3 regions of the Ensifer sp. PDNC004 genome follow, and region 1 is predicted to be linked to each of the others. Evidence: predicted binding sites of a transcription regulator. Region 1 holds the regulator's gene; each other region holds the start of a gene.
The links. The regulator PhoB, encoded in region 1, activates phosphate uptake and scavenging genes when phosphate is short. The targets are predictions, from matches to a motif close to TGTCATNNANCTGTCAT.
Positions count from the first base shown of each region.

Region 2: the regulator PhoB is predicted to act here: its motif matches at 5,170-5,186, upstream of JVX98_RS01520 (DUF1045 domain-containing protein).
Region 3: the regulator PhoB is predicted to act here: its motif matches at 4,712-4,728, upstream of JVX98_RS22915 (DUF1868 domain-containing protein).

Region 1 is NZ_CP070353.1:2,379,037-2,388,878, reverse strand. Features, by position in the region: gene phoR (phosphate regulon sensor histidine kinase PhoR) at 207-1,472, shown strand; gene JVX98_RS19850 (substrate-binding domain-containing protein) at 1,668-2,702, shown strand; gene pstC (phosphate ABC transporter permease subunit PstC) at 2,797-4,281, shown strand; gene pstA (phosphate ABC transporter permease PstA) at 4,278-5,600, shown strand; gene pstB (phosphate ABC transporter ATP-binding protein PstB) at 5,614-6,429, shown strand; gene phoU (phosphate signaling complex protein PhoU) at 6,480-7,193, shown strand; gene phoB (phosphate regulon transcriptional regulator PhoB) at 7,396-8,079, shown strand; gene JVX98_RS19820 (GcrA family cell cycle regulator) at 8,148-8,669, opposite strand; gene JVX98_RS19815 (aspartate aminotransferase family protein) at 9,091-9,842, shown strand, end outside.
Region 2 is NZ_CP070352.1:335,384-345,225, reverse strand. Features, by position in the region: gene hutH (histidine ammonia-lyase) at 1-1,117, opposite strand, end outside; gene hutI (imidazolonepropionase) at 1,114-2,358, opposite strand; gene phnN (phosphonate metabolism protein/1,5-bisphosphokinase (PRPP-forming) PhnN) at 2,657-3,241, opposite strand; gene JVX98_RS01525 (alpha-D-ribose 1-methylphosphonate 5-triphosphate diphosphatase) at 3,238-4,377, opposite strand; gene JVX98_RS01520 (DUF1045 domain-containing protein) at 4,379-5,086, opposite strand; gene phnE (phosphonate ABC transporter, permease protein PhnE) at 5,213-6,730, opposite strand; gene phnE (phosphonate ABC transporter, permease protein PhnE) at 6,740-7,702, opposite strand; gene phnD (phosphonate ABC transporter substrate-binding protein) at 7,872-8,777, opposite strand; gene phnC (phosphonate ABC transporter ATP-binding protein) at 8,862-9,704, opposite strand.
Region 3 is NZ_CP070353.1:3,026,284-3,036,125, reverse strand. Features, by position in the region: gene JVX98_RS22945 (hypothetical protein) at 1-302, opposite strand, end outside; gene JVX98_RS22940 (acetyl-CoA C-acetyltransferase) at 316-1,497, opposite strand; gene phaR (polyhydroxyalkanoate synthesis repressor PhaR) at 1,721-2,299, shown strand; gene JVX98_RS22930 (membrane protein) at 2,394-2,795, opposite strand; gene rpmF (50S ribosomal protein L32) at 2,953-3,138, opposite strand; partial or broken gene JVX98_RS22920 (glutathione S-transferase family protein) at 3,284-3,931, opposite strand; gene JVX98_RS22915 (DUF1868 domain-containing protein) at 3,928-4,662, opposite strand; gene mtgA (monofunctional biosynthetic peptidoglycan transglycosylase) at 4,765-5,538, opposite strand; gene JVX98_RS22905 (polyprenyl synthetase family protein) at 5,684-6,598, shown strand; gene hisC (histidinol-phosphate transaminase) at 6,603-7,658, shown strand; gene JVX98_RS22895 (LysE family translocator) at 7,744-8,385, shown strand; gene ispG (flavodoxin-dependent (E)-4-hydroxy-3-methylbut-2-enyl-diphosphate synthase) at 8,417-9,670, opposite strand; gene JVX98_RS22885 (MFS transporter) at 9,834-9,842, opposite strand, start outside.

The DNA.
Region 1 (9,842 bases):
GGGCCCGAAAACCGGCCTCGATCATCGGAAGGATCATGCGCGTTTTCAAACTTTCGGACGCGCGCCTGCCGTCTGATGAAGAAGGCGCTCGCGACCCGATTTCGTTGGAGGAGGCCATAATTGCGTTGCGGATTCAAGCCGGTCGTGAAAATCATGTCATGAAGTATCGCTATTCCTCGACCATTTTGGTCCGGGAGGAAAAGAAAGTGATTCACGAGGATGTCGAGGTGGACGGTTCGAAAGCGTTCTGGCGGAACCTGGTTCCGCGACTGAAAGCAGAGCGCTGGCTGCTGGGACTGACCGTGCTGCTGGCGATCCTTGCGACCGTCGCGGGCATTCATTTCCTCATTGTCCTGCCCTTCTGGATCGTTCTCGTCGCCGCATTGCTCAACCGTAGCGCGCCGGCCTCGGTGATCCTGAGCCCGGCCAAGGCGGTGGTTGCTGCCGGCCCGGCGAGCGATCCGCTCGTGCCGGCATTGAACGCACTCGACATGCCGGTACTGGTGATTGCCGCCGACGAGACGGTGGTCTTCCAGAACATCGCCGCCGAGAAGGCCTTCGGGACCATCCCGCCAAACACCTATCTTGCCGCTCGGGTGCGCTCGCCCGGCATCCTCGACATGGTCCGCGAGACGATGGCGACCGGCAAGGCGAACCAGATCGAGCATAACGAGCAGTTGCCGTCCGACGCCGTCTATGTGGTGCGCGTCGCTCCGGCTGAGATTCCGGGCGACGGGCCGGTCAAGCGGATCTTCCTGCTGACCTATCGCGACATCTCCCAGGCGCGCCGCATCGACCGCATGCGCTCTGACTTCGTCGCCAATGCCAGCCACGAGCTGCGCACGCCGCTGGCATCCTTGCGCGGCTTCATCGAAACGCTCCAGGGCCCGGCGCGCAACGATCTGAAGGCGCAGGAAAAGTTCTTCGGCATCATGCACGAGCAGGCGACGCGCATGAGCCGGCTCGTCGACGATCTGCTGTCGCTGTCGCGGCTGGAGTTGCGCTCGCATATTGCGCCAGATGATCCGGTCGATCTGGCGCCGCTGCTCGGGCATGTCCGCGACAGCCTGCTGCCGCTGGCGAAGGATCTGGATGTCACTGTCTCGCTCGTCGTGCCGGACAAGCCCGTGGTCGTCCGCGGCGAACGGGACGAGCTCATCGAGGTCTTCGAGAACCTGATCGAGAATGCCTGCAAGTACGGCCAGGAAGGCAAGAAGGTGGATGTCACCTTGCGCGGCGGCGAGGGCGGCGAGGCTGAAGTCGTCGTCAAGGACTATGGCCCGGGCATTCCGGCCGAACATGTGCCGCGCATCACCGAGCGGTTTTACCGGGTCAATGTCGAAGCCAGCCGCTCGAAGAAGGGCACCGGCCTTGGCCTTGCCATCGCCAAGCACATTCTTACGCGCCACCGCGCCCGCCTCCTCATCCATTCCGAGGTCGGTAAAGGTACGACTTTTACGGTCCGCTTCTGACATATTGGCGCGGGAAAACCCGGAGCCTTTCATTTTTCATTAGCGTTTTCAATGACATGAGCTGTCATAAATGTTTCGTCAAACTGACATAAAAGGTGTGGCCATCGGCAGCTAGTTAGGGGCAGCCGATAAGACGGCGAAGAGCGCTGCAACGCTTGGCGCACACCAACACAAGCCCATTCCGGGAGAACTTTTATGAAAGCTCTTAAACTCACTGTCGCGGCGCTGGTAGCTTCGGCCGCATTTGCCGGCGCAGCCGCCGCTCGCGATCAGGTTCAGGTCGCTGGCTCCTCGACCGTTCTTCCCTACGCCAAGATCGTCGCCGAGACGTTCGGCGAGACCTTCCCTGACTTCAAGACCCCGGTCGTCGAATCCGGCGGCTCCTCCGCTGGCCTGAAGGAATTCTGCAAGGGCGTCGGCCCTGATACCATCGACATCGCCAACTCCTCGCGCAAGATCAAGGACAGCGAAGTCGAGGCCTGCAAGGCCGCTGGCGTCACCGAAATCCAGGAAGTGAAGATCGGTTATGACGGCATCGTCTTTGCGACCGACGCCGGCAATGCCGACCTCGCCCTGAAGCCGGAAGACCTCTACAAGGCGCTCGCTGCTGAAGTCGTCGTCGACGGCAAGGTCGTCGCCAACCCCTATAAGAAGTGGTCCGAAGTCAACGCCGCTCTGCCGGCCGTCGAAATCGCCGCTTACATCCCGGGCGAAAAGCACGGCACCCGCGAAGTCTTCGAAGAAAAGATCCTCGCTGCAGGCTGCAAGGACGCTGGCGCCGTTGACGTGATCAAGGCAGCCGTTGCCGATGAAAAGCAGCAGCACAGCAAGTGCGTCGCAGTCCGCAAGGACGGCATGGCTGTCGACATCGACGGCGACTACACCGAAACGCTCGCTCGCATCGCTGCCAACAAGAACGGCATCGGCGTGTTCGGCCTGTCGTTCTACGAAAACAACGCCGACAAGCTGAAGGTCGCGACCGTCAACGGCATCGTACCGTCGACCGAAACGATCGCTTCCGGCGAGTATCCGGTTTCCCGCCCGCTGTACTTCTACGTCAAGAAGGCACATCTCGGCGTTATCCCGGGCCTCAAGGAATATGTTGAGTTCTTCCTCGACGATCAGATGATCGGCCCGGAAAGCCCGCTCGCCGAATACGGCCTGGTTGCCGCTCCGGACGCTGAGCGCGAAGAAATCCGCAAGGCTTTCTCTGCCGGCAACATGCTCTGATAATGACAAGCCCCGGCGCGATGTCTTCGCGCCGGGGCATGCCTTCATTCGATTTGCCGGCACCCATGACGGGCGATGCCGGGGAGACGTGCGGATGAGTACTTCGCTCCTTCTTTTGCTCATTATTGTTATTGGTTTCATTGCTTATTTTGCAGGCCGCGCCCGTTCGCTGGCGCAGTCCGGCGGCAAGCTCTCCAACCTTCATTCTCTGCCGGGCTATCACGGTAGCTACGTCGCCATCTGGGCGATGCTTCCGGCCGCACTCGTTCTCGGCACCTGGCTGTTCGCCGCTCCCGTGTATATCGACGGAAGCACGCGCGCGGCCTTGCCGGATACCGTCCAGAGCCAGGGCCCTGCCGCCGTGCAGCTCGCGCTCGGTCAGGTCAAATCCGTTGCCGGTGGCCTTCTGCGCCTGAGCGGCGAAGAGCTCGCAGCCCTTGAGGGCGGCTCCGCCAATCTTCGCGCGACGCTCGCGTCCAAGGGTGTTGCCCTTGCTGGCGAAGGCGATCCCTACATGGTCACCGTCGCCAAGCACTTCAACGCGATGACCGCGACCAACCGCTGGCTGATGACGGTCGCCGTTCTGCTGATCGCGATTGCCGGCGGCGTCTACGCCATCCGCAACGTCGCGACCCGCTTCCGCGCCCGCAACCAGGTCGAGCGGGTCATTCTCGGCTCGCTGATCGTCGCGTCCTCCATCGCCATCCTGACGACGGTCGGCATCGTCGCCTCGATGCTGTCGGAAGCCGGCCGCTTCTTCACCATGGTCTCGCCGTTCGAGTTCTTCTTCGGCACGGTCTGGGATCCGCGCTTTGCGGCTGCCGGCAGCGGTGGTGCTTCGGGCCAGTTCGGCCTGATCCCGCTCCTCGCCGGTACGCTCTATATCGCCTTCGTCGCCATGCTCTTCGCAGTGCCGATCGGCCTCTTTGCTGCGATCTACATGGCGGAATATGCAAGCCCGCGCCTGCGCTCCACCGCAAAGCCGCTGCTCGAAGTGCTCGCCGGCATTCCGACCATCGTCTACGGTTTCTTTGCGCTGGTGACGGTTGGTCCGTTCCTGCGCGATATCTCGGCGCAGATGAACGGTCTCATGACCGGCAACTACCAGAACTTCATCCAGGCACAGAGCGTGCTGACGGCCGGCATCGTCATGGGCATCATGCTGATCCCGTTCGTGTCGTCGCTGTCGGACGACATCATCACCCAGGTGCCGCGCGCCCTGCGTGACGGCTCGCTCGGCCTTGGCGCCACCCGCTCAGAAACGGTCAAGAAGGTGATCCTTCCCGCCGCTCTTCCGGGCATCGTCGGCGCGTTGCTGCTGACCGCCTCGCGCGCCGTCGGCGAGACCATGATCGTGGTGCTGGCGGCCGGTGTCGCGGCCCGCATGCAGATCAATCCTTTCGAGCCGATGACGACGGTGACTGTGAAGATCGTCAACCAGCTGACGGGTGACCTCGAGTTCACCTCGCCGCAGACGCTGGTGGCCTTCGCGCTGGGCATCACGCTCTTCGTCATCACGCTCGGCCTCAACATTTACGCGCTCTACATCGTGCGCAAATACCGGGAACAGTACGAATGACCGACATCGCTTCCCCGACCGTCCGGATCTCCGCCCGTCCCGCATCCGCCAAGCGCGATATCGGCATCAAGCGTCGCTATGCTGCCGAACGCCGGTTCCGCTTTTACGGCATGGCCGCGATCAGCACCGGTCTCTTCTTCCTGGCATTGCTGCTGTGGACCGTATTTTCCAACGGCTACACCGCCTTCCAGCAGACGACGATCACGCTGCCGATCGAGTTCACTGAAAAGGTCATCGACCCCAAGGGCGAACGCGCAACCGACGGCAAGGTGCTGATGACCGCCAACTATCCGCTGCTGGTGCGCGATGCGCTCGTCAAGCAGCTCGGCATCGACGCCACCAAGCGGCCGCAGGTCAAGCAGGCGACCGACATGGTTTCCGCCAGCTCCCGCACGCTGCTGCGCGACATGGTCGTCGCCGACCCGTCGATCATCGGCAAGACGGTTCCTGTCACGCTGCTGGCCGAAGCCAACATCGACTCCGCCTTCAAGGGCCAGATCGATCTCTCGGTCGATGAGGGCAAGCGCAAGGTCAAGGACCAGCAGGTCACCTGGATGAACGAGCTGGCGAGCGCCGGCATCCTGAAGAAGAGCTTCAACACCGGCATCTTCACCTTCGGCGCCTCCAGCCGTCCCGAAGCGGCAGGCGTCGGCGTCGCTGCCCTCGGCTCGCTCTACATGATGCTGATCGTGCTGGTGCTGTCGCTTCCGATCGGCGTCGCCGCCTCGATCTACCTCGAGGAGTTTGCGCCGAAGAACCGGCTGACCGACCTGATCGAGGTCAACATCAACAACCTCGCGGCCGTTCCGTCGATCGTCTACGGTCTCCTGGGCCTTGCCGTCTTCATCAACTTCGCCGGCATGCCGCGCTCGGCAGCCGTCGTCGGCGGCTTCGTGCTGACGTTGATGACGCTTCCGACGATCATCATCGCCACCCGTGCGGCGTTGAAGGCGGTCCCGCCGTCGATCCGCTCGGCGGCCCTCGGTCTCGGTGCGTCGAAGATGCAGACCATCTTCCACCACGTGCTGCCGCTCGCCATGCCCGGTATACTGACCGGCACCATCATCGGTCTTGCCCATGCGCTTGGCGAAACGGCGCCGCTGCTCCTGATCGGCATGGTTGCCTTCGTTGTCGATTTTCCCGGTTCGCCGATGGAACCGTCGACGGCGCTGCCGGTGCAGATCTACATGTGGGCCAACGAGGCGGAACGCGCCTTCGTCGAGCGCACCTCTGGCGCAATCATCATTCTTCTCATCTTCCTGGTCGTCATGAACCTTGGAGCCATTCTGTTGCGACGTCGCTTTGAGCGCCGCTGGTAGTGAGGTAATTACTATGAACATCATGTCAGAAGCAGCAGTCGAGAAGGCCCTGGATCAGAAAATGAACACCGTGCCCTACAAGATGATCGGCAAGGATGTGTCGGTCTACTACGGCGAGAAGCGCGCGCTTTTCGACGTCAACCTCAACATCCGCGAGAACACCGTCACGGCGCTGATCGGTCCTTCGGGTTGCGGCAAGTCGACCTTCCTGCGCACGCTGAACCGCATGAACGACACGATCGAGAACTGCCGCGTCACCGGCAAGATCACGCTCGACGAGGACGACATCTATGACCCGACGATCGACGTCGTCGAACTGCGCGCCCGCGTCGGCATGGTCTTCCAGAAGCCGAACCCGTTCCCGAAGTCGATCTACGACAACGTCGCCTACGGTCCGCGCATCCACGGACTTGCCCGCACCAAGGCCGATTTTGACGAAGTGGTCGAGACCAGCCTGCAGAAGGCCGGTCTGTGGAACGAGGTAAAGGATCGTCTGCAGGAGCCGGGCACCGGCCTTTCCGGTGGTCAGCAGCAGCGCCTCTGCATCGCCCGTGCGGTCGCCGTCAGCCCGGAAGTCATCCTGATGGACGAGCCCTGCTCTGCGCTTGATCCGATCGCGACGGCCAAGGTTGAAGAGCTCATCCACGAACTGCGCACGAACTTCACGATCGTCATCGTGACCCATTCGATGCAGCAGGCCGCCCGCGTTTCGCAGCGCACCGCCATGTTCCACCTCGGCAATCTCGTCGAGGAGAACGACACCGACAAGATGTTCACCAATCCGGATGACCAGCGCACCCAGGATTACATCATGGGCCGCTTCGGCTGAGGCCGCATAAGGCTGCAACAGTAACTGCAAAGCGCCCGTAAGGATCGACGATCATGTCCATGCATATCATGTCCGCCTATGACGAAGAACTGAAGTACCTGACGCGCCGCATCTCGGAGATGGGCGGTCTCGCCGAGCAGATGGTCGCCGAATCCGTTCGCGCGCTGGTCAATTCCGACCTCGCTCTCGCACAGAAGGTGATCTCGGACGACACCGTTCTCGACGACGCCGAGCGCCAGATCGGCGAGAAGGCGATCGTCACGATCGCCAAGCGCCAGCCGGTCGCCGCCGACCTGCGCGAGATCATGGGGTCGATCCGCATCGCCTCCGATCTGGAACGCGTCGGCGACCTTGGCAAGAACACCGCCAAGCGCGTGATCGCGGTTGCCGGATCCGGCATTCCGCGCAAGCTCGCCCGCGGCCTGGAGCACCTGGCAGAGCTTGCTCTCGTCCAGCTCAAGGAGGTGCTCGACGTCTACGCTTCGCGCTCGCCTGAGAAGGCCAACAGCATCCGCGAGCGCGACGAGGAGATCGATGCGATCTACACCTCGCTGTTCCGCGAGCTTCTGACCTACATGATGGAAGATCCGCGCAACATCACGCCCTGCACGCATCTTCTGTTCTGCGCCAAGAACATCGAGCGCATCGGCGACCATGCGACCAATATCGCTGAGACGATCTATTACATGGCGACGGGCGCCCAGCCGGAAGGCGAGCGTCCGAAGGATGACACCACGTCGACGCTGGGCTCGGTCAACGACTGAGCGCCAAGCGCGCCGCAAGCATGCATGCCCTTTGAAATCTGATCCGGTCGCGGCTTCGGTCGCGGCCCCGAGTTCCTGTATCTGAAGCACGCGGTTTTCGCCCCGCCTTTGAAATCGGCGGATGTGCTCCAGATTTAGAGTGTCTGAGCGCCGGCCGGGCCGATGAGCCCAAAGGCCGCCCGCGGTAAGGAGACGTTACCTGATGTTGCCAAAAATCGCCGTAGTCGAAGACGAAGAGGCGCTGAGCGTTCTGCTGCGTTACAATCTGGAAGCCGAAGGCTTCGACGTCGACACGATCCTCAGGGGCGACGAGGCGGAGATCCGGCTTCAGGAGCGGCTGCCCGACCTGCTTATCCTCGACTGGATGCTGCCCGGTGTTTCCGGCATCGAGCTTTGCCGCCGGCTGCGCCAGCGCCCGGAGACCGAACGTCTGCCGATCATCATGCTGACGGCGCGCGGCGAGGAAAGCGAGCGCGTCCGGGGTCTGGCGACCGGTGCCGACGACTATGTGGTCAAGCCCTTCTCGACGCCGGAGCTGATGGCGCGCGTCAAGGCGATGCTGCGCCGGGCAAAGCCCGAGGTGCTCTCGACGCTGCTTCGCTGCGGCGACATCGAACTCGACCGCGAGACCCACCGCGTTCATCGCCGCAGCCGCGAAGTGCGCCTCGGCCCGACCGAGTTCCGTCTTCTGGAGTTCCTGATGTCCTCGCCGGGCCGCGTCTTCTCTCGCTCGCAGCTTCTGGATGGCGTCTGGGGGCATGACATCTATGTCGACGAGCGCACCGTCGACGTGCATGTCGGTCGTCTGCGCAAGGCTCTGAACTTCTCGAACATGCCCGACGTCATCCGCACCGTTCGCGGCGCCGGCTATTCGCTCGAAAGCTGAGCGGTCTGAAAGTCGCCAACAAAAAAAGGGACCGATCGGCCCCTTTTTTTGTGATGCTGTCCGGCTTCTTAGCGGGCCCTGCGGCGCTCCCCCGACGGCTGGTAGGCCAGCCGCGCATGGAAGGTGCAGTAAGGCGAGGCTTCCGGGGAATCGTTGCCGCAGAAGTGAAACTCTTCCTTCAGCGGGTCGCCGATCGGCCACTTGCAGGTGCGCTCGGTAAGCTGGGTCAGCTCGAGGCGACGCGACATCGGCACGACAACGTCGGTCCGAGTGCTGAAATCCTGCTCGGCAACGAGATCGACTTCGATTTCTTCCTTGAGAACGACAGCGCCGGCCGCGCGTGCAACCGGGCGGGTCGAAACGCGCGAAGCGTAGTTCGGCGCGCGCGGTGCCGAAGTCGGGCGCTTCGGACGGGCCGCCGTCGTGGTGCTGCCACCGGCCTTGGCGCGACCTGGCAGGCTCAGGCGGTGAACCTTGCCGATGACAGCGTTACGGCTGACGCCGCCGAGCTGTGCCGCGATCTGGCTTGCGCTCAGGCCCTCGGACCAAAGCTTCTTCAGTTTCTCCACCCGCTCGTCAGTCCAGTTCATTTCTGCACTCTCCGTTCTCAGCGTTGGGGATGGCAGAATCCCTCACCGCACCCCGGCTGAACCCCGGGGTTGCAAACGCGATAACTCTTTTGGTGACTAGGTCCGCCGCATGCGTCTAGTAATTGAATGTTAACGTACTGACCGCTGGACTCTGTGGCAAGAGTCCCGGGAATCAGGCCGAATCGATTTCGTAGTTTTCCCCAACTTGCTCGGCCAGCGTTGCATTTTTGCAAGCCCTCCCGGACGATTTTTCTGCTGCCAGGAATCGACCCTTCATGTTGCGCTGCAAGGCTTGGTTTTGTTGACATTGCACCGCGAAATGGGAATAGTGCCTGCGCCGCCGAAAGGCGGCATTTTTGATTTTTATCGGCCCGCGTGAGGCGCGGGATCGATGTCGATCTGGAGTGAAGGAGAGCCTCGCATGACTGCAACAACGCCGCTTTACGATACCTACATGCGCGCGCCGTTGCGTTTCGAGCGAGGAGAGGGCGCCTGGCTGATCGCTGAAGACGGCACGCGTTATCTCGATTTCGGTGCCGGCGTTGCCGTGAACTCGCTCGGCCACGCGCACCCGCACCTCGTCGAGGCGCTGAAGGCGCAGGCCGACAAGGTTTGGCACCTGTCCAACCTCTATGAGATTGCGGGCCAGGAAAGCCTCGGTCGCCGGCTGACCACAGTGACCTTTGCCGACAAGGTGTTCTTCACCAATTCGGGTGCGGAAGCGCTGGAATGCGCCATCAAGACGGCACGGCGTTACCACTTCTCCAAGGGTCACCCGGAGAAGTTCCATGTCATCACCTTCGAGGGCGCCTTCCACGGCCGCACGATCGCGACGATCGCCGCCGGCGGTCAGCAGAAGTACATCGAAGGTTTCGGGCCGAAGGCGCCAGGCTTCTACCAAGTCCCGTTCGGCGATATCGCTGCCGTCAAGAATGCGATCACCGAGGAAACTGCAGCGATCCTGATCGAGCCGATCCAGGGCGAGGGCGGCATCCGCCCGGCGACCAAGGAGTTCATGCAGGAACTGCGCGCGCTCTGCGACGAGTTCGGCCTGCTCCTGATCCTCGACGAGGTTCAAACCGGCGTCGGCCGCACCGGCAAGCTGTTTGCCTATGAATGGGCCGATATCCGTCCGGATATCATGGCGGTCGCCAAGGGTATCGGCGGCGGCTT
Region 2 (9,842 bases), on a different replicon from region 1:
TGGCGAGGAAGGCCGGCAGGCCGTAGGAAAGGGCAGGATCGACGAGCAGCGCGATGCGGCGCTGCGAGATCGCGCCGATCTCGCAGACGGCAAGGGCGATCTGATCGGCGGCAAAGGCGACCGGCTCGGCATGGAAATTGCCACCGGAAACAACGGAATTGTCCGAAAGAACCAGCGGGTTGTCGGTGACGGCGTTGGCTTCGGTTTCGAGCACGCGTGCGACTGAGCGCAGGAGATCGAGGCAGGCGCCATCGACCTGCGGCTGGCAGCGGATGCAGTAGGGATCCTGCACGCGCTCGTCGCCTTCGATATGGCTTTCGCGGATCGCGGAACCCGCGAGCAGAGCGCGCAGAGCCGCGGCCGTGTCGATCTGGCCACGATGGCCGCGCAACGTATGGATATCTGGATGGAAGGGCGCGGACGAACCCATGGCTGCGTCCGTCGACATGGCGCCGGTGATGAGCGCTGCCTGTGCGGCACGGTGGGCACGGAAGAGGCCGGCGAGCGCCAGCGCCGTCGAGGTTTGGGTGCCGTTGATCAGCGCCAGGCCTTCCTTGGCGGCAAGCACCACAGGCTTGAGGCCGGCGGCGGTCAGCGCTTCGGCGCCGGCCAGGCGGCGGCCCTCGAAGTAAGCTTCGCCGTGGCCCATCATGACGGCGGCCATATGGGCGAGTGGCGCGAGGTCGCCGGAGGCGCCGACCGAGCCCTTTTCGGGGATGACCGGGATGACGCCCTTTTCGAGCATGGCTTCGATCAGGCGTACGAGTTCGAGGCGGACGCCGGAGGCGCCGCGGCCAAGCGAGACGAGCTTCAGCGACAGGATGAGGCGCACGATATTTTCGGCAAGCGGCTCACCGACGCCGCAGCAATGCGACAGGATCAGGTTGCGCTGCAGCGTTGCGACATCGGCACTGTCGATCTTGATCGAGGCGAGTTTGCCGAAGCCCGTGTTGATGCCGTAAACCGGGGCGTTGCCGGCGACGATTTCGGCAATGCGGCGCGCGGCCTTGTCGATGCCGGCATCAAAAGACGGATCGAGACGGGCCGGCTCGCCGGTCCAGTAGATGGTTTCGAGGTCGCGGAGGGGCACGGAGCCCGGGTGTAGAGTGATGGTCATTGACCGGTCCTTTGCCCTCTAAAGATGCGTTCATGAAGCGGATTGAAGCCGATGCGGTAGACGAGTTCGGCCGGATCCTCGATGTTCCAGATTGCCAGATCGGCGGACTTGCCGACTTCGACCGTGCCGGTTTCGGCCAGCAGGCCAAGCGCGCGGGCGGCTTCGCGCGTTGCACCGGCAAGGCATTCGGCAACCGTCAGTCGGAAGAACGTCGCCGACATGTTCATCGTGAGAAGCAGCGAGGTCAGCGGCGAGGTACCGGGATTGCAGTCGGTGGCGATCGCGATCCGCGCGCCAGCGTCACGCAAAGCCTGGACCGGCGGCAGGCGCTCTTCGCGTAGCGCATAGAAGGCGCCCGGCAAGAGCACGGCGACCGTGCCTGACTTCGCAAGGGCTACAGCGCCTTCTGCGTCGAGATATTCGAGGTGGTCCGCCGAAAGCGCGCCGTAAGAGGCCGCGAGCTTTGCGCCGCCGAGATTGGAAAGCTGTTCTGCGTGCAGTTTGACCGGCAGGCCAAGTGCCTTGGCGCGGTCGAAGACGCGGGCGATCTCGGTGGTCGAAAAGGCAATGCCCTCGCAGAAACCGTCGACCGCATCGACCAGGCCCTCGGCATGGGCGGCGTCTAGTCCAGGCAGCACGACGTCGGTGATGTAGTCACCGTTGCGGCCCTTGTAGTCCGCAGGCGTTGCGTGTGCGGCGAGATAGCTCGTGACAACGCGCACCGGCCGCAGTGTTTCGAGCTTGCGGGCGGCGCGCAGCATGTTGAGCTCGGCCGTGACGTTGAGGCCGTAGCCGGATTTGATTTCGACGGTCGAGACGCCCTCGGCAAGTAGCGTGTCGAGCCGCGGCAGCGCGGTTTCGACCAGTTGGTCGACCGTCAGCGCATTGGTCGCCTTGACCGACGAGACGATGCCGCCGCCGGCGCGCGCGATCTCTTCGTAGGTCGCGCCTTCCAGCCGCATCTGGAATTCGCGGGCGCGGTTGCCGCCGTGAACGAGATGGGTGTGGCAGTCGATCAGCGCGGGCGTCATTACGCGGCCCTGGCAGTCCGCAGCTTCGAGGCTGCGTGCGAGTTCGGCGGGCACCCCGTTCTCCGGCCCGGCATAGGCGATCCGCCCATCGACGACCGCCACGGCCGCATTCTCGACGAGGCCAAGACCGTCAACGGATTCGCCAAGCGTCACGAGACGCGCATTGCGCCAAATGCCGGATGCTGGCTTGCGGGTCGAGAGTTCGTTCATCAGGTCGCCTCCACTGGATATAATGTATATACATATTAACTTGCTTCACAAGAGGAAATTTATGGAGCCTGCGGAAAAGGAAAGGGCGATCGGCCGAGTGAAGCAGAGCGGGAGCTTTGAGAAAATGGCCGTAGAACTCTGACTTCGCTGGAATTTCTTCTCGTGGGTTCGTCATCACGGCAGGTAAAAAGAAAAGGCTCCGAACCCTGAGGTTCGGAGCCTTCGCCTGTCCTTGTAATGGAGATCGCGATGCGTGCCTGCGACTCGCAAGCCTGCCGGGCCGCGAACGTGGATCACGCTAAACCGCGTGATCCGCCTTTGCGCGCAGCCGCTCGACCACCTCGACAAAGCGGTTTCCGGCAATGTCGAGGCGCCCGCTGTTGTCGATCACGTTGACATCGGGGCCTGAGGTGACGTCAGGCGCCTGGCGGCTGAGGCGCCGCAAAACTTCCTCTTCACTCTCGCGACCGCGCTCGGCAAGTCGTTTTGCAAGCACCGGCGTCTCGGCTGTAACAACGACGACGGCGATCTCACCGAAGGCTTCGCGGAACGCCGGCAGGGCACCGCGGCTGCCATTGACGATCGCCGTCATGCCGTCCCTGACATTCCTGAGCACGACGGCGGGGATGCCGTATCGCAGCCCATGCGCATCCCAGAAGACGGCGAAGGCGCCGTCCTTCTGCATCTCGACGAACTCGTCTTCCGAGACGCTTTCATGCACTTCACTGCCGGCATCCGACGGACGGGTGATGACGCGGCGGACGAAATGCACGTCGTGACAATCGGCAAAGTGCCGGGCGGCAAAGCCCATGACGCTGTCCTTGCCGGCGCCGCTCGGCCCGACAACGACGACGAGCGCGCCGCCCTTTTCGGTCGCGCTCATGCGACACGCCGTCCTTCGCGCCAGACGGAGCGCACGACCGGGATGCCTTCCTTGCGGTGCACGCGGGCGATATCGGCGCGAAGGCCAACCGCGATGCGACCGCGGTCATCGAGACCGACGGTGCGCGCCGGCGTCGACGTCACCATGGCGATTGCCTTTGGCAAATCGACGGCGTCGAGTTCATCGGAGAGCACGAAGGGGGCGTGGATCAGGCTGAAGGGCACATAGTCCGACGACAGCACGTCGAGCACGCCGCGCTCGGCGAGATCGCGGGCGGCGATGTTGCCGGAGTGCGACTTGCCACGCACGATGTTCGGCGCGCCCATGAGCACGCTGAGGCCCGCGCGGTGCGACGCCTCGGCGGCCTCGAAGCTCGTCGGGAACTCCGCAAGCTTGATACCGAAGCCGATCGATTCCTCGACGTGGTCGACGGTCGCGTCGTCATGGCTGGCGATGGTGATACCGCGGGCCGCACAGGCCTCGGCGAGCGCGGTGCGGTGCGGACCGGCATACTTTGCCGACAATGCCTGCTGCCGCTCGACGAAGCGCGCGAATTCCTCGTCCGAGAAGCCGCGCTTGGCTTTGTAGTAGAGCGTGTACTGGTCCATCGTCTGGAACTGCCGCTGACCCGGCGCATGGTCCATCAGCGAGACGAGCTTGACCTGCGGGTCGTTCTGGAAGTCCTCGTAGTGATCGAGCACGTCGGAGGTCGAGACCTCGCAGCGCAGGTGGATCAGGTGATCGGCGCGAAGGCGACCCTCTTCCTTGGCCTGGGCCAACGCGTCGGCCATGCTGCGCATTTCGCCCTTCTGGAAGCCGCCGTCCTCGTCGGAGCCGAGACGCAGGCAGTCGAAGACCGTGGTGATGCCGGAGGTGACGACCTGGGCGTCATGGGCCTGGATCGCCGCGATCTTCAGCCAGCGCACGCCGGGGCGCGGCGAGTAATGGGCTTCGAGGTGGTCGGTGTGCAGCTCGATCAGGCCGGGGATCAGATAGTCGCCTTCGAAGTCCTCGCCGCTGGCAACCGTGCCCGCGGAGATATCGGCAATCTTGCCGTCGCGGATCAGCACCGAACCATCGAGGATGCTATCCTCGAGGACGATGCGGGCGTTGGTCAAAACCTGTTCTTTGCTCATCTCATGCGATCTTTCGTTGGGTGTCGCTGCCGAGCGGCAGCAGGGAGCGGACAGTAAAGGGTGCGCCGCGCTCCGGTTCGACGAAAAGCGCGACTGACGTAACGTGAAGCGGCTTGCCGATATGTTCGGCAAAGGTGGTTTCGAGCGCGGTACGCATCACGCCGCTGGCTTCCGTGGGCACCGGGCCAGTCAAGGTCAAGTGGAACTCGAACTCTTCGAAAACATAAGGATACCCCCATTCTCTGAGGTAGCGTCTCTGTCGTTCCGGCAGGCTGTTTGGATTGCGGCGGGCAAAGTCGGCGTCCGACAGCGGCGCACGGAACGGGTCGAAGCGGTGGACGGCGTCTTCGGCCAAATCCTGCAGGTCGGCGCAAGGCGCGGACGGCACGAGTGCGAAGAACGGGCCCAACTGGTGCAGCACGATTTCGGGGATCTCGAACGGGTCGAGGTCGGCGGCAAAGCACTCGAAAATACTTAGAAGCTCGCCTTCGTCCCGACCTTCGGCAAGTTCGAAAGGCGCTTTCAGCGTGCCGTGAAAACCGTAGCGCCGAGGGTCGGCCGTCAGTGCGCGTTGCGTCTCTTCGTCAATCCCGGCGATCGTCGGAAGCGTGAGGTCTTCGCCGGTAAAGGCGTCGCGCCCCAGCCAACGGGAGGCGACCTGCGACAGCCGGCTGTCCGCCGGCGGCGCGAAATAGATGGCATAACGCACGGTCTTCACTTTCTTGTAGCGACCGGCCCGCCAGGGCGGGGGTCGATTGTTTGCGGGATGCGATGCGCAGCTAGCCGATTTCCATGACAACATCATGATGGCGGACACGCAAATGCTTGGCTGTCGTCAATGTGCCTTGCTGCCCATCAGGCGCGAACGGCACGCGTTCGAGATGCTGTCGAAAATAAAGACAACCAGCAAGATCAGAAGCACCATATAGGCGACATTTTCCCAATCGGAATTGGTACGCATCGCTTCCCAGAGTTTGAGGCCGATGCCGCCGGCGCCGACGGCGCCGATGATCGTTGCCGAACGGGTGTTCGATTCCCAGAAATAGAGCGCCTGGCTGGCAAAGACCGGCAACACCTGCGGAAGCACGCCGAAGCGTTGCACCGCAAGCGGCGTCGCTCCGACCGATTTCACGCCCTCGCGCTGCTTGTCGTCGATGTTTTCCAGCGCTTCGGAGTAGAGTTTTCCGAGTGTGCCGGTGTCGGTGAAAAAGATCGCCGAGATGCCGGCAAGCGGTCCGGGGCCGAACGCGCGGGTGAAGAACAGTGCCCAGATGAACATGTCCACCGATCGCAGGAAGTCGAAGAAGCGCTTGACCATCTGGTTGGTCAGGAAGCTCGGGGTGATGTTGCGGGCGGCCAAGAAGCAGAGCGGGAAGGCGATCAGCGACGCAAAGAGCGTGCCGACGAAGGCCATAACGACTGTCTGTAGCAGCTTCGTCCAGACATCCAGATGCTGCCACTCGGCATTATAGAGGATGTTGTTCCAGGCAAGCGACAGGTTCGAACGGGCCGGATCGATGCGCTCGCCGGAGGCGATGAGCGAGGCGACCTCGCCGTAGCTTTTGCCGAAGAAGGCCGAGTTGGTGTCGAAGAGGAAGTTCGCCCAACCGAAGAAGCGGTTTCGGACGGAAACCTCGTCGCCTTCGACTTCCGCCCAGCCGGTGGCGCCGAAGGCAAGCACGATCTTTTCACCTGGCCGCTTCTGCGTCGCCCAGGCCGGAAGTGCGCCTTGCGGCCGCACCGTGTCGGCGCCGTCGACGGCCATGACAAGCGTGTCGCCACCATGGGTCGCCTTTACCAGGCCATCGGCGATCTCGATCCTGGTCGAGCGGTTGTAGGTGACGACGACGCGCGTCAGGACTTCTTCCGTCCGGGTTTCGACACGCGCTTCCGCCTCAGGCGTTGTAGTGGAACCCAAGGCCGAGCCGGGCGTCATGAAGCTGAAGGACGAACTGGCCTTCGGCTTTGCTGTCTGTGTCGTCGATGCCGGTATCTCGACTTTGCGGGTCACCGTCTCCTTGTCGAGTTCCACCCAGTCAGAATCGGGATTGGGGCCAAGCGGCGAATTGCGCTGATAGTTGAGGCTCATCGTCCGGTCCGGGGCGACGTGGATCTCGGGGCGCACCTCGTAGGAAACCCAGTCGGCAAGGTAGGTCCCTGCAATGCCCCAGTTGGCGTTGCCGAGCACTTGGCCGATCGAGAAGAACCACCAGCTGAAAATGAGATAGACGATGACGCCGCCGGTGATTGCGGCCGTGCGCACGCGCCTGGAGGTCGAGGATTTCAGGAGCTCGGGATGGCGGCTCGCGATCGCGTCCATTTCCATCGGGTTCAATCGTGTGGTCATGGTCATGGTGCGCACCTACTGGGCAAGCTGGAAGGCCTGCTCGCCAACAAGGCGGCGGCGAAGCCAGGCGGAAAACTGGTCGACGGCGAAAATGGTCGCAAACAGCAGGAGAACAATTGCAAGGGTCTTGGCCTGGTGTCCCTGGCCGATCGAAAGGCGGAGAAGCTCGCCAATGCCGCCGCCACCGACGGCGCCGATGATCGTCGAGGCGCGCACGTTGATCTCGAGGCGCAGCAGGAAGTAACTGGCGAAGTTGGGCAGCACCTGCGGCACCATGCCGAACCACACGCGCTCGATCCAGTTGCCGCCGGCAGCCCGCAGGCCCTCGTCCGGCTTCATGTCGGCGTTTTCCACCACTTCATAAAAGAGCTTGCCGAGCGCGCCGATCGTGTGGATCGAGACCGCGGCGATCGCCGGAATGGGGCCGAGCGAAAGGATCGCAAGGAAGAAGCCGGCGATCACCACCTCCGGAAAGGCGCGAAGAACTTCCATGATGCGGCGAACGATGCCGCGGATCCACGGATTGGGCATCAGGTTGCGGGCGGCGAGGAAGCAGAGCACGAAGCCGAAGGCCGTGCCGATCACCGTCGAGAAGATCGCGATGTTCACGGTCTCCAGCATCTTGTGCACGTATTCGGGAATGTAGAAGCTCTCGGTCAGGTAGAGCCGGCCCTCAGGATAGTTGTATTTGAAGCTGCCGTCGTCATAGGGCGAGGGCAGGTCGAACATGGCGCGGAAAATCTCCAGCCCGTCGCGCGGCGCGAGATCGCCGACGAAATCGAAGAAATGCGGCAAACGGTCGAAGAACTTGCCGGCATTGGAATCGTTGGCGAACCAGAGCGAACCCGACAGCGCCAGGAGGAGAACGCCAAAGCCAAGCCAGGAATAGAGCCGGCGGCGGGAACTGAGCTCCTGCCAGTGACGCTCGATGACGGCGCCGTTGTCGCTCAGATGTCGCGGGAGCAGGGAAGTTGCCATGACCGTTCCGGCTTTCGCCGGCCTCTAGAGCATTTCCAGGAAATTTGCGAAGCGGTTTTCCGCCCCGGAAATGCGTGAAAACAATGCGGCGAAGGATGCGAAAGCACCCCTTCAAACAGTGAAACGCTGGCCGTTTGGGCGGCCAGCGTTCCCGAGTGGTGCGGGTCTATCAGCCGCCGATCGTCGCCTTGCGGGCGTCGATGATCGGCTTGTAGAAGTCGGCGTTGACTTCGGTGTAGCCGGTGAAGTCACCGCCCTGGATGGCCGAGAAGCAGGCCGCGTCGGTCTTCGGCAGGTCCAGCATGAACTGCTTGAACTTCGCCTTCATGTCCTCGTTCATCGTGTTGCGCACGACGATCGGGCCGTTCGGGATCAGCGGCGACTTCCAGAGCTCGACCAGGTCGTTCATGTCGAGGATGCCCTTGTCGACCATCTTCTTCAGGTTGCCCGAGGTGTAGCCGTCCTTGAATTCGCCGACGCCCGAGCCGAAGGTCGTGCCGGCATCGAAGGTGCCCTTGACGACTTCGAGAACGAGGTTTTCGTGACCGCCGCCGAAGCCGGTTTCACCGAAGAATTCCTTGACCGGGGCGCCGATCGCTTCCGGGAGCGTGACGAGCGGGACGAGGTAGCCCGAGGTCGAGTCCGGGTCGGCGAAGCCGAGCTTCTTGCCCTTCAGGTCTTCGATCTTGGTGATGCCGGAATCCTTGCGGGCAACCATGATCGAGTGGTAGCCGGTCGAACCGTCGGTCTGAACGGTCGTCAGGATCGGCTCGACGGCGTCAGCCTTGGCGAGGTAGATCTTGGCGTAGCCGGAAGCGCCAAGTTCGGCGTAGTCGAGCGTGCCGCCGAGCAGGCCCTGGATAACGCCGTCATAGTCGGCGGCCGGGAACAGCGAGACCTTCTCGACGCCAATGGCGGCCGGCAGCTTGTCGACCAGGCACTGGAAGTTGCGCAGGCGGTCGGCTTCGTTTTCGCCGCCGAGGATGCCGATGCGGAATTCCTTCAGGTCTTCAGCCTGGGCGTGGCCGACGAGGGCGAGGAGCGCTACGGCGCCCAGAAGAGCTTTCTTCAGCATAAGGTTCTCCCGTGTCCGGCTTGGCCGGATCCTATTGGGTTTCAAAGAGGTGCCCTTGACGCGGGCTTTCGATCATGGCGGGCGTCAGATGCCGGCCAGTGCCAGCGGCTTGAGGCCGGCCGATGCCGTTTCTTCCTGCGGTACTGCCGCCGGAATGTTGATGCTGGTGGAGGTCATCGATTCCTCGATGCCCGTGTCGGCGCCGTAGATCTCGGCAACGGCTGCTGCCGTCAGATCCTTCGGCTGGCCGTCGAAGACCACGCGGCCGCGCGCCATGCCGATGATGCGTTCGCAATAGTTGCGCGCGGTATCGAGCGTGTGCAGGTTGGTGATGACGGTGATGCCGTCGCGCTCGTTGATGTCGCGCAGCGCATCCATGACGATCTTGGCGTTCAACGGATCGAGCGAGGCGATCGGCTCATCGGCAAGCAGAACCTTCGGTTGCTGCATCAGTGCGCGGGCGATCGCGACGCGCTGCTGCTGACCCCCCGAGAGTGTTCCGGCCGGCTGCAGCGCGGTCTGCTCGATGCCGAGGCGCTCGAGCGCGCCGATCGCCATGATGCGCTCCTCGCGGGTAAACATGTTGAGGATGCTCAAGACCGTCGAGCGGTGGTTGAGGCGGCCGAGAAGCACGTTGGTGAGCACGTCGAGGCGCGGCACCAGGTTGAACTGCTGGAAGATCATCGCGCAGTCGCGCTGCCAGGTGCGAAGTGCCGACCCCCGAAGCGACGAAACTTCCGTGCCGTCGAAGACGATCGCGCCGGAAGACAGGTCCACGAGCCGGTTGATCATGCGCAGGAGCGTCGACTTACCAGCGCCGGAACGGCCGATAACGCCGACCATCTGGCCTTGCGGGATGTCGAAGGTAACCGAACTCACGGCTGTCTTCTTGCCGAACTGGCGGGTTACATTCTTCAACTGAAACATGTCTAGCAGGTCCTCTCCAGGGGAGACCGGTCATCGGTATGACCCTGCCATATCGCCGCTTCATGAAGCCGGAATGTCAGTTTGTTGTAAGTTCTGTTACAGTTCACAGCCCCGCATGTTTGGTTAACCAAATTTGAA
Region 3 (9,842 bases), 650 kb from region 1:
AGCCCGGCGGCCGCTTGAAACTGCGGCGTAGCCAGAGCGGACAGAGCCACCTCGCACTTTTCCAGAGCGAGACCCATCATCACCTCGGAGAGCTGCTCCAGCGACGCCTTCAGCGCACCGCTGTCATCGTTCAAGGCCGCGACCATCACGTCCTTGAAAACGCTCTCCTCGTCGGAAGTCGTATGTTTCAGCATGCACTGTACCAGCCGCGCCTCGTCGAGAGGCGCGGGATTGGCATATGCAGAAACGATCGGCGAACCGGCCAGAAGCAGGGAAAATGGAACCCACCTGGCGCTGTTCATGCCGCCAGACCGATCAGAGCCGCTCGACGCACATGGCAACGCCCATGCCGCCGCCGATGCAGAGCGTTGCGAGCCCCTTGGAAACGCCGCGGCGCTTCATTTCAAACAGCAGCGTGTTGAGCACGCGGGCGCCGGAAGCGCCGATCGGGTGACCGATGGCGATCGCGCCGCCATTGACGTTGACGATCGACGGATCCCAGCCGAGATCCTTGTTGACGGCGCAGGCCTGGGCCGCGAAGGCTTCGTTGGCTTCCACCAGTTCGACATCACCGATCGCCCAGCCGGCCCTAGCCAGCGCCTTGCGCGAGGCCGGGATCGGGCCGGTGCCCATGACCTGTGGATCGACGCCGGCGGTTGCCCAGGAAACGATGCGGGCAAGCGGCTGGATACCGCGCTTGGAGGCCTGCGCCTCGGTCATCAGTAGCGTTGCTGCAGCGCCGTCATTGAGGCCCGAGGCGTTGCCGGCGGTGACCGTGCCTTCCTTGTCGAAGGCGGGGCGCAGCTTCGTCATCTGGTCGAGCGTTGCACCGTGGCGGATATATTCGTCCTGGTCGACGGTGACGTCGCCCTTGCGGCCCTTGACGATGAAGGGAATGATCTCGTCCACAAAGCGCCCGGCCTTCTGGGCGGCTTCCGCCTTGTTTTGCGAGGCGAGCGCGAACGCATCCTGCTCCTCGCGGCTGAGCTGCCACTGGCGAGCGACGTTCTCGGCGGTAATGCCCATGTGATAACCGTAGAAGGCGTCGGTCAGGCCGTCCTTGATCATCGTATCGATCATCTTGAAGTCGCCCATCTTAACGCCGCCGCGAAGATGCGAGCAGTGCGGCGCCATCGACATGGATTCCATGCCGCCGGCGACGATGATCTCAGCATCACCGGTTGCAATCTGCTGCATGCCGAGAGCCACGGCACGAAGCCCCGAGCCGCAGAGCTGGTTCATGCCCCAGGCGGTCTTTTCCTGCGGAACGCCGGCCTTCATCGCAGCTTGGCGCGCCGGGTTCTGGCCTTCGCCGGCCTGCAGCACCTGGCCGAGGATAACCTCGTCGACCTCACCGGCTTCGACGCCTGCGCGCTCGAGCACGCCCTTGATGACGGCTGCGCCAAGCTCGTGCGCCGGCGTGTTGCCGAAGGCGCCGTTGAAGGATCCGACCGCGGTGCGGCCGGCGCTGGCGATCACGATGGAGGGATTGCTCATGGGACGTTTCCTCAGATCTTCTGGCCTAATGGAGGCAGACTGGCAAAGCGCGCGACGCAAGTCAAACGCCTTGATGCAGTGCCATAAAAGCATCACCTAAAACGCAACCGCAAGATTTTGCACTTGCGTCGCCGCAACGCACAAAGACATTGTCAGCGGCGCGCTTTTGCGGATACTCTGAAAAACGCAATAAAGACGGGATGATGGGGGAGAGGAGACCCTGATGGCGAAGCACGAAGGCCAGATCGTTATCAAAAAATATGCGAACCGGCGGCTCTACAACACCGGGACCAGCACCTATGTCACGCTCGACGACCTGGCTGTGATGGTGAAGAAGGGTGAGGACTTCATCGTTCAGGATGCAAAATCCGGCGAGGACATCACCCATTCCGTGCTGACGCAGATCATCTTCGAGCAGGAGTCCAAGACCGGCAATACGCTGCTGCCGATCTCCTTCCTGCGCCAGCTGATCTCGTTCTACGGCGACCAGATGCAGATGGTGGTGCCGAGCTATCTCGAACATTCGATGCAGGCTTTCACCGAGCAGCAGTCGCAGATGCGCGAGCAGATCAACAAGGCCTTCGGCGACACGCCGCTCGGCAAGAACCTGCAGGTTCCGCTGCAACTTGTCGAAGAGCAGGTGCGTCGCAACACCGAGATGTTCCATCAGGCCATGCAGATGTTTTCGCCCTTCATCACCGCGCCGCCGGTGAAGGAAACGAAGAAGGCCGAAGCCAAGGATATCGACGAACTGAAGGAGCAGCTGCGCGCGCTCCAGACCAAGCTCGACAATCTCGGCTAAAGGACGACCAGGCAGGGAAAACGCTTCCTGCCTTCACTTCACCTGCAACAGCGATCGCGGAAATCGGGGCGACGCCGCCCCGAACCGTAAGGGCCTAGAGGCCAATCGACACGTCGCGGCCGGCCGAGCGCATCGAGACGGCAAAGCCGGCGATGACATCGATGAAGCTGATCGTCATCAGGATGAAGAAGAGCTGCGTTGCCGCAGGTGCGAGCAGCAGAAATTCGATCAAAAAGACGATGAACAGGATCATCGAGAGCAGATGATCCATCAGTGCGCGGCTGCTCGTGCGCGTCGCTTTCAGCAGCTCGACGAAGAGCAGCAGCAGGGCGCCGACGATCAGGAGGTCGCCGAAGCGCATCGTCCACGTCGCGCCTGAAAGCATGGAGAGCGACACCATGTCGGCGTTCAGGCCGGCGAGGCCGCCGAACATTCCGATCATCGCGAGATTGTAGATTGCAAAAGGCAGGATCAGCAGCGGTATGGCAGCAAGCATCAGAACTCCTTGACCGCGTTTATGGGGGACCATGTTTGTGCGGCGTCGTCACGCAAGGCGCCAGCGATACCACGGCGACCAAGCAAGATCATGTCAGATGCAAAACAAAAGGGCCGGCAGAGCCAGCCCTTTGAACCTAATCCGCGAACGGAAACGCTTATGCGCTTTCCTTCGGGGTCAGAACCTGACGGCCACGGTACATGCCGGTCTTCAGGTCGATGTGGTGCGGGCGGCGCAGTTCGCCGGAGTTCTTGTCTTCGACGTAGGTCGGGGTCTTCAGAGCGTCAGCCGAACGGCGCATGCCACGCTTGGACGGGCTCGTTTTTCTTTTAGGTACAGCCATTTCATTCTCCACTTATCGGGCAAACACTGTTCAGCAGCCGAAATGGCCGTGTAAAACAGATGTTAATCACGGAAATTTGGCGCGCTTATACATGGCCAGCTGCTGTTTGACCAGTCCCCACGGGCAATTTTTCGACTCGACCTTTTCAGACCTCGTCTTCGATGACGACCCAAGGCTCTGCGCGGGCGGCTTCTTCCCATTTCAGGAACGCCGGATGTGCCTTTACGCGGTTCATGTAGCCGAGCGTTTCTGGATCCGCAACGAGATCATAGACGTCGAAGCGGTTGACCACAGGTGCGTACATCGCATCGGCCGCGGTGAAGGCGCCAAAGAGGAACGGACCGCCGGATTGGGCGAGCGCCTGCCGCCAGATCGTTTCGATGCGGGCGACATCCGCACGGACGTCCTCGGCAACGTCCAGCGCCTTCTTCGCCCGACGGATGTTCATCGGGCAAGCGCCGCGCAACGCCCTGAAACCGGAGAGCATTTCCATCGAATAGCTCCGCGCCCGGGCGCGCGACTGACGGTCGGCCGGCCACAGCCCGGCATCGGGAAAAAGCTCGGCGACTTAGTCGATGATCGCCAGCGATTCCCAGACAAGGAAATCGCCATGCCTAAGCAGCGGCACCTTTCCTGTCGGCGAGACCGCGCGAATGTCCGGGTTTCCCGCGGCGAAGTCGAAGGGGATGACCACCTCGTCGAAGGCGATGCCGGCCGCCGTCATCGCGATCCATGGCCGCATCGACCAGGACGAATAGTTCTTGTTGCCGACAAAAAGTGTAAGTCCGGTCATTTCCGTTCCTTGGTTGCTGGTCTCTCCGAGAAAACGATCAGTTCCTCGAAATGGTTCATGTCCTCGAACGAGCAGAAAGCGGGTGGGGCGAGCGCGATCACCGGCGCCTGCTCGCGCAAAAAAGCGAGCTGTTCGTCCAGCATCACCTGCCAGCGCAGCAGCGCCCCATCGTCGAGCCAGTCGACGGGGTAGGCATAGGTGATGTGGAATTCGTAATCGTCATGATCAGGATGCCGGTAGCCGAAGGCGTCTGCGAAGGCGTCGCGCCAAGCCTTGAGACAGGCGCGATCGGCGGCACTGTCGCCTTCGAGTGCAAGGCCCGTCGGGGTGACCTCGGTCACGCGGGCGCGGAACGGCTCCAGCGGCACAAAATTCGCGAGCTGTTCGCGGTAGTGCGCGGTCATCACCTCGATCGGCGTATCGAACGGCATGTCAGCCGGCCAGTAAGGGAGTTTCCGGCGGTGTTCGATGATGCCCTGGAAGATGGTCATGTGCAGGCTGGAGGGCGCGGTAAAGGCGAACTGCCGCGCCTCGGGCATCGCCATCAACCGGTCGCGCACGCCAAGCACGGCGGCCTCGGACGGCGACCCGGCAGTGACGTGAGAGACGACCGTGTTGCCCGGTTCCGGCAGGAAGCGGCCTTCGGTGTCGTAGCGCGTTCCGAGATGTCTCGGCGGGGCATGGTTGGCGTTGCGGCCAAAGGCGAGAAGCGAGGGGGAAATCAAGGTCATGGAGCGATCGGGCCTTTCAAAGGGAGAGAGGCCCAGATGGCAGAACTCTACAACGCGAGCATGACATCGCCCAGTGAGCCCATCCAATGAAAAGGTCTGATCCTAATTATAAAGGCAGGTGATGTAACCGCCAGAGCGGCTGGCGCGGCGCTCGATCAGGTTCGCCAGGCGCTTCAACCCGCGGCCCGGCTTGCCGGCGTTGCGCTCTTTCGGATTGGGCAGCGAGACAGCAAGCAGCGCCGCCTGCCGTCGCGAAAGCTTCGACGCCGAAACCCCGAAATGGTGGCGAGCAGCCGCCTCGATACCGTAGATCCCGTCGCCCCATTCGGCGATATTGAGATAGATCTCCATCATCCGCCGCTTGCTCCAGACGAAGTCGGCGGCGACCGCCAGCGGCAGTTCCATGCCTTTGCGCAGGAAGGAGCGGCCGTTCCAGAGATAGAGGTTCTTCACCGTCTGCATCGGAATGGTGCTGGCGCCGCGGGTGGATTCCCCTTCGAGCGCATCCTCGACCACACCCCGCATCTGGCCCCAGTCGACGCCGTCATGGGCGCAGAATTGGCCATCCTCCGACATCATCACCGATTGCACGAGAACCGGGGCGATATCGTCGAACTCGACCCATTGCCGATCGTAGCCGCGCAGCAGCACGAGATCACGCAGCATCAGCGTCGAGACGGGATGGATGAACTCCACCAGATAGAGAACGATCAGTGCGTAAGGAAGGACGAGCAGGCCAAGCACGGCGAGCACGATCTGGCGGCGGCGCGTGCGCAACGTCCGACGAAGCGAAGACCAGCGACTGGAAGGCACTTCGCCCTCCTCGCGCGCTTCCGGAACGACGTTCGCGGCCTGACTGTTCACCTCGCTGTCCATCCGCTTCTCTTAGTGCATGCGCAGGCAGAGTTGAACGGGCTTTCTGGCAAAAGGCAAGGCGTGCAGGCGGCTGTCCCAGGGAAAGCGCGCGGCTGCGACACGAATCCCCGTTGAAAGCCCTCTTCGCCCATGTCAAAGAGCGCGCATGAGCCAGGAACCATCGCCTTTTACCCGTCGCCTCGCCACCAATGCCCGCGCCGTCGAGGCGCTGCTGGAACGTCTGCTCGGCCAGACGACGGAAGCCGACGAAATCGCCCGGCCGGCAAACCTGTTGGCTGCCATGCGCCACGGCGTGCTGAACGGCGGCAAGCGCCTGCGCCCCTTCCTGGTGACCGAATGCGCCGATCTTCTCGGCGGCAATGCCGACGCGGCTCTGCGGGTCGGCGCGGCACTCGAATGCGTGCATTGCTACTCGCTCGTCCATGACGACCTGCCGGCGATGGACGACGACGATATGCGCCGCGGCCAGCCGACCGTGCACAAGGCCTTCGACGAGGCAACGGCGATCCTTGCCGGCGACAGTCTGCTGACTTTCGCCTTCGATATCATCGCAGCCCCCGAGACAGCGGTTTCGGATGCGCAGAAGGTGGAGCTGGTGCTGGCGCTTGGACGCGCCGCCGGCCACGGCGGCATGGCCGGCGGACAGGCGCTTGACCTGGCCGCGGAAAAGTCGCCGCCGGACGAAGCCGGGATCGTCACGCTGCAGGCGATGAAGACGGGCGCCCTCATCCGTTTCGCCTGTGAGGCAGGCGCCATCGTCGCCGACGCCTCCAGGGACGATCGCGCGCGGCTTCGCGCCTTTGGCGAAAAGATCGGCCTTGCCTTCCAGCTTGCCGACGACCTGCTGGACCTCACCGCCGATGCGGAGACCATGGGCAAGGCAACCGGCAAGGACGCCGCCCGCGGCAAGGGCACGCTGCTGGCGCTACACGGCCAGGCCTGGGCGGAAGAGCGGCTGGAGCAACTGGTCGCAGAAGCCGAAGCGCTGCTTGCGCCCTATGGCGAGCGCTCGGCCATTCTCGTCGAAGCCGCCCGTTTCATCGCCAACCGCAGGAGCTAGATCCATGAGCAAATACTGGTCGCCGATCGTCTCCAAGCTGAAACCCTACGTGCCCGGCGAACAGCCGCGTATCGAAAACCTGGTGAAGCTCAACACCAACGAATGCCCCTACGGCCCGTCTGAGAAGGTGCTCGACGCGATCGCCGCGGCAGCGAGCAGCGATCTTCGCCTCTACCCCGACCCGCTGGCGTTGACGCTGCGCCAGGCGATTGCCACACGCTATGGCGTGACCGCCGAAGAAGTCTTCGTCGGCAACGGATCCGACGAGGTGCTGGCGCATATCTTCGCCGGCTTGCTGAAGCACGACGCGCCGCTGCTTTACCCGGATATTTCCTACAGCTTCTATTCGACCTACGCCCGGCTCTTCGAGATCGACACGGTCGAGGTACCGATCAACGATCGCTTCGAGATCGATCTCGTCGATTACGACCGGCCCTGCGGCGCCATCATCCTGCCGAACCCCAACGCTCCGACCGGCATCGCCTTGCCGCTCGCCGACATCGAGCAGCTGGTTGCAAGCCATCCGGACCAGCCCGTCGTCATCGACGAGGCCTATGTCGACTTCGGCGGCCAGTCGGCGGCAGAACTGGTTTCGAAATACGAGAACCTGCTGGTCGTCCAGACCTTCTCCAAGTCGCGCGCGCTTGCCGGCTTGCGCGTCGGCTTCGCCATCGGCCAACGCCCGTTGATCGAGGCGCTGGAGCGGGTGAAGGACAGCTTCAACTCCTATCCGCTCGGCCGCCCGGCCCAGGCCGGCGCAATCGCCGCGATCGAGGACGAAGCATGGTTCGAGGAGACCCGCGCCAAGATCATCGCGTCGCGCGAGCGCCTTGCGGCCGATCTCACCGCGCGCGGCTTCGAGGTGTTGCCGTCATCGGCAAACTTCGTTTTCGCCCGCCATCCCGGCCATAGCGGCGAAACCCTGATGAAGGCGCTCCGTGAACGCGCCGTGCTGGTGCGCCATTTCGCCAAGCCGCGCATCGGCGATTTCCTGCGCATCACCATCGGCACCGATCAGGAATGCGCCCGTCTGACCGAGGCGCTCGACGAGATCGTCTGACATCTTGTCTCGGTGACATTTCGCCGTTTCAAACCAGCGACGAACTGATCTAGCCTCCGGCGACCTCGCCGGAGCTTTGTCTGACATGTTCGACCTGACGCCCTATCTGCCGCAGTTGCTCATCGCCTGGACCGCCTATCTGATCGCGACCGCTTCACCGGGGCCCGCGATCCTCGCGATCATCACCACCTCGGTCAGCCAGGGACGCAAGGCCGGACTGGCGCTTGCCTTTGGCGTTCTGACGGGAAGTTACACCTGGGCGATGCTGACGGCCTCCGGTCTCTCGGCGCTGATCCGCGCCTATGGCCACGCGATCATCGTCTTGAAGATCGCCGGTGCCTGCTATCTCTTCTGGCTCGCCTACAACGCACTGCGCGCTGCCGTGCGCAGCGACAAAAGCGCGATCGTGCCGATGGCGAAGGCGCAGACGTCGCTGAAGCGGCTCTATCTCAAGGGGCTTGGCATTCACCTCACCAACCCCAAGGCGATCTTTTCCTGGATCATGCTCGTTTCGCTGGGGATGCCCGAGGGTGCGCCCGTCGGCGTCACCGCCACATTCATCGGCGGCTGCATGGTGCTCGGCCTGATGACCTTCTGCGGCTTTGCGATCGTCTTCTCGCTGTCGCCGGTCCACCGTGCTTATCTGAAGTCCAAGCGGCTGATCGAGAGCCTGATGGCCGGCTTCTTCGCCTTTGCCGGCTTCAAGCTGCTGACGTCACGGCTCTGAGATCATCGCGCTCAGACCAAGCGCAGGCTGCTTACTCGGCAGCCGCCTGGCCGCGGCCGTAGCGCTTCTCGATATAGTCGGAAACCAGCGTCTCGAAGTCACCGGCGATGTTGGGGCCGCGTAGCGTCATCGCCTTCTCGCCGTCGATGAAGACCGGAGCGGCCGGCATTTCGCCGGTGCCCGGTAGCGAGATGCCGATATCGGCATGTTTGCTTTCGCCGGGACCGTTGACGATGCAGCCCATGACCGCGACCTTCAGGCCCTCGACGCCGGGATACTTCTCGCGCCAGACCGGCATGTTGCGGCGAATGTCGTCCTGGATCTTCTGGGCGAGTTCCTGGAAGACGGTCGACGTGGTGCGGCCACAGCCGGGACAGGCGGCAACGACGGGAATGAACTGGCGAAAGCCCATGACCTGCAGCAGTTCCTGGGCTACCTGCACCTCGCGGGTGCGGTCGCCGCCGGGCTCCGGCGTCAGCGAAATGCGGATCGTGTCGCCGATGCCCTGCTGCATCAGAATACCGAGCGAAGCCGACGAGGCGACGATGCCCTTGGTGCCCATGCCGGCCTCGGTGAGGCCGAGATGCAGCGCATGGTCGGAACGGGCCGACAGCATGGCGTAGACGGCGATCAGGTCCTGAACGCCGGAAACCTTGGCCGACAGGATGATGCGGTTGCGCGGCAGGCCGATCTCTTCGGCAAGTTCCGCCGACAGCAGCGCCGACTGCACGATCGTTTCGCGCGTCACTTCCTGGGCCGTGAGCGGAAAGCCGTTCGCCTTGTTCTCGTCCATCAGCCGCGTCAGCAGCTCCTGGTCAAGCGAGCCCCAGTTGACGCCGATGCGCACCGGCTTGTCGTAGCGGATCGCCATCTCGACGATCTCGGCGAACTGCTTGTCCTTCTTGTCCTTGAAGCCGACATTGCCCGGATTGATGCGGTATTTCGCCAGCGCTTCCGCGCAGGCCGGATGATCGGCAAGCAGCTTGTGGCCGATATAGTGGAAGTCGCCAACGAGTGGGACATCAAGGCCGAGCCGCTCGAGCCGCTCGCGGATCTTCGGCACCGCCGCCGCACTCTCGTCGCGGTCGACGGTAATGCGCACCAGTTCCGAACCGGCTTTGTGCAGCGCGGCCACCTGCGCCACGGTGCCATCGATATCGGCCGTATCGGTGTTGGTCATCGACTGGACCACGACCGGTGCGCCACCCCCGACGATGACGCCGCCGACATCGACGGCGACGGAGGCGCGGCGGGGCTGCGGATCGAAATCGAAGGCGGAAGACATGAAGGCCTCTTCGTGGGTCACTGAGCCGGGCGAGGATGCGGGCAGAACCCACATGGACTTTCCTCAACTCGCCCTGGCCATTGGCCCATCAGGTGGATGAGGAAAGTCTGATTGTCAACGGCGACATCATGCCCTGACGGCGATTTGATGGCGGCGCTGCGCCTCAGTGCCC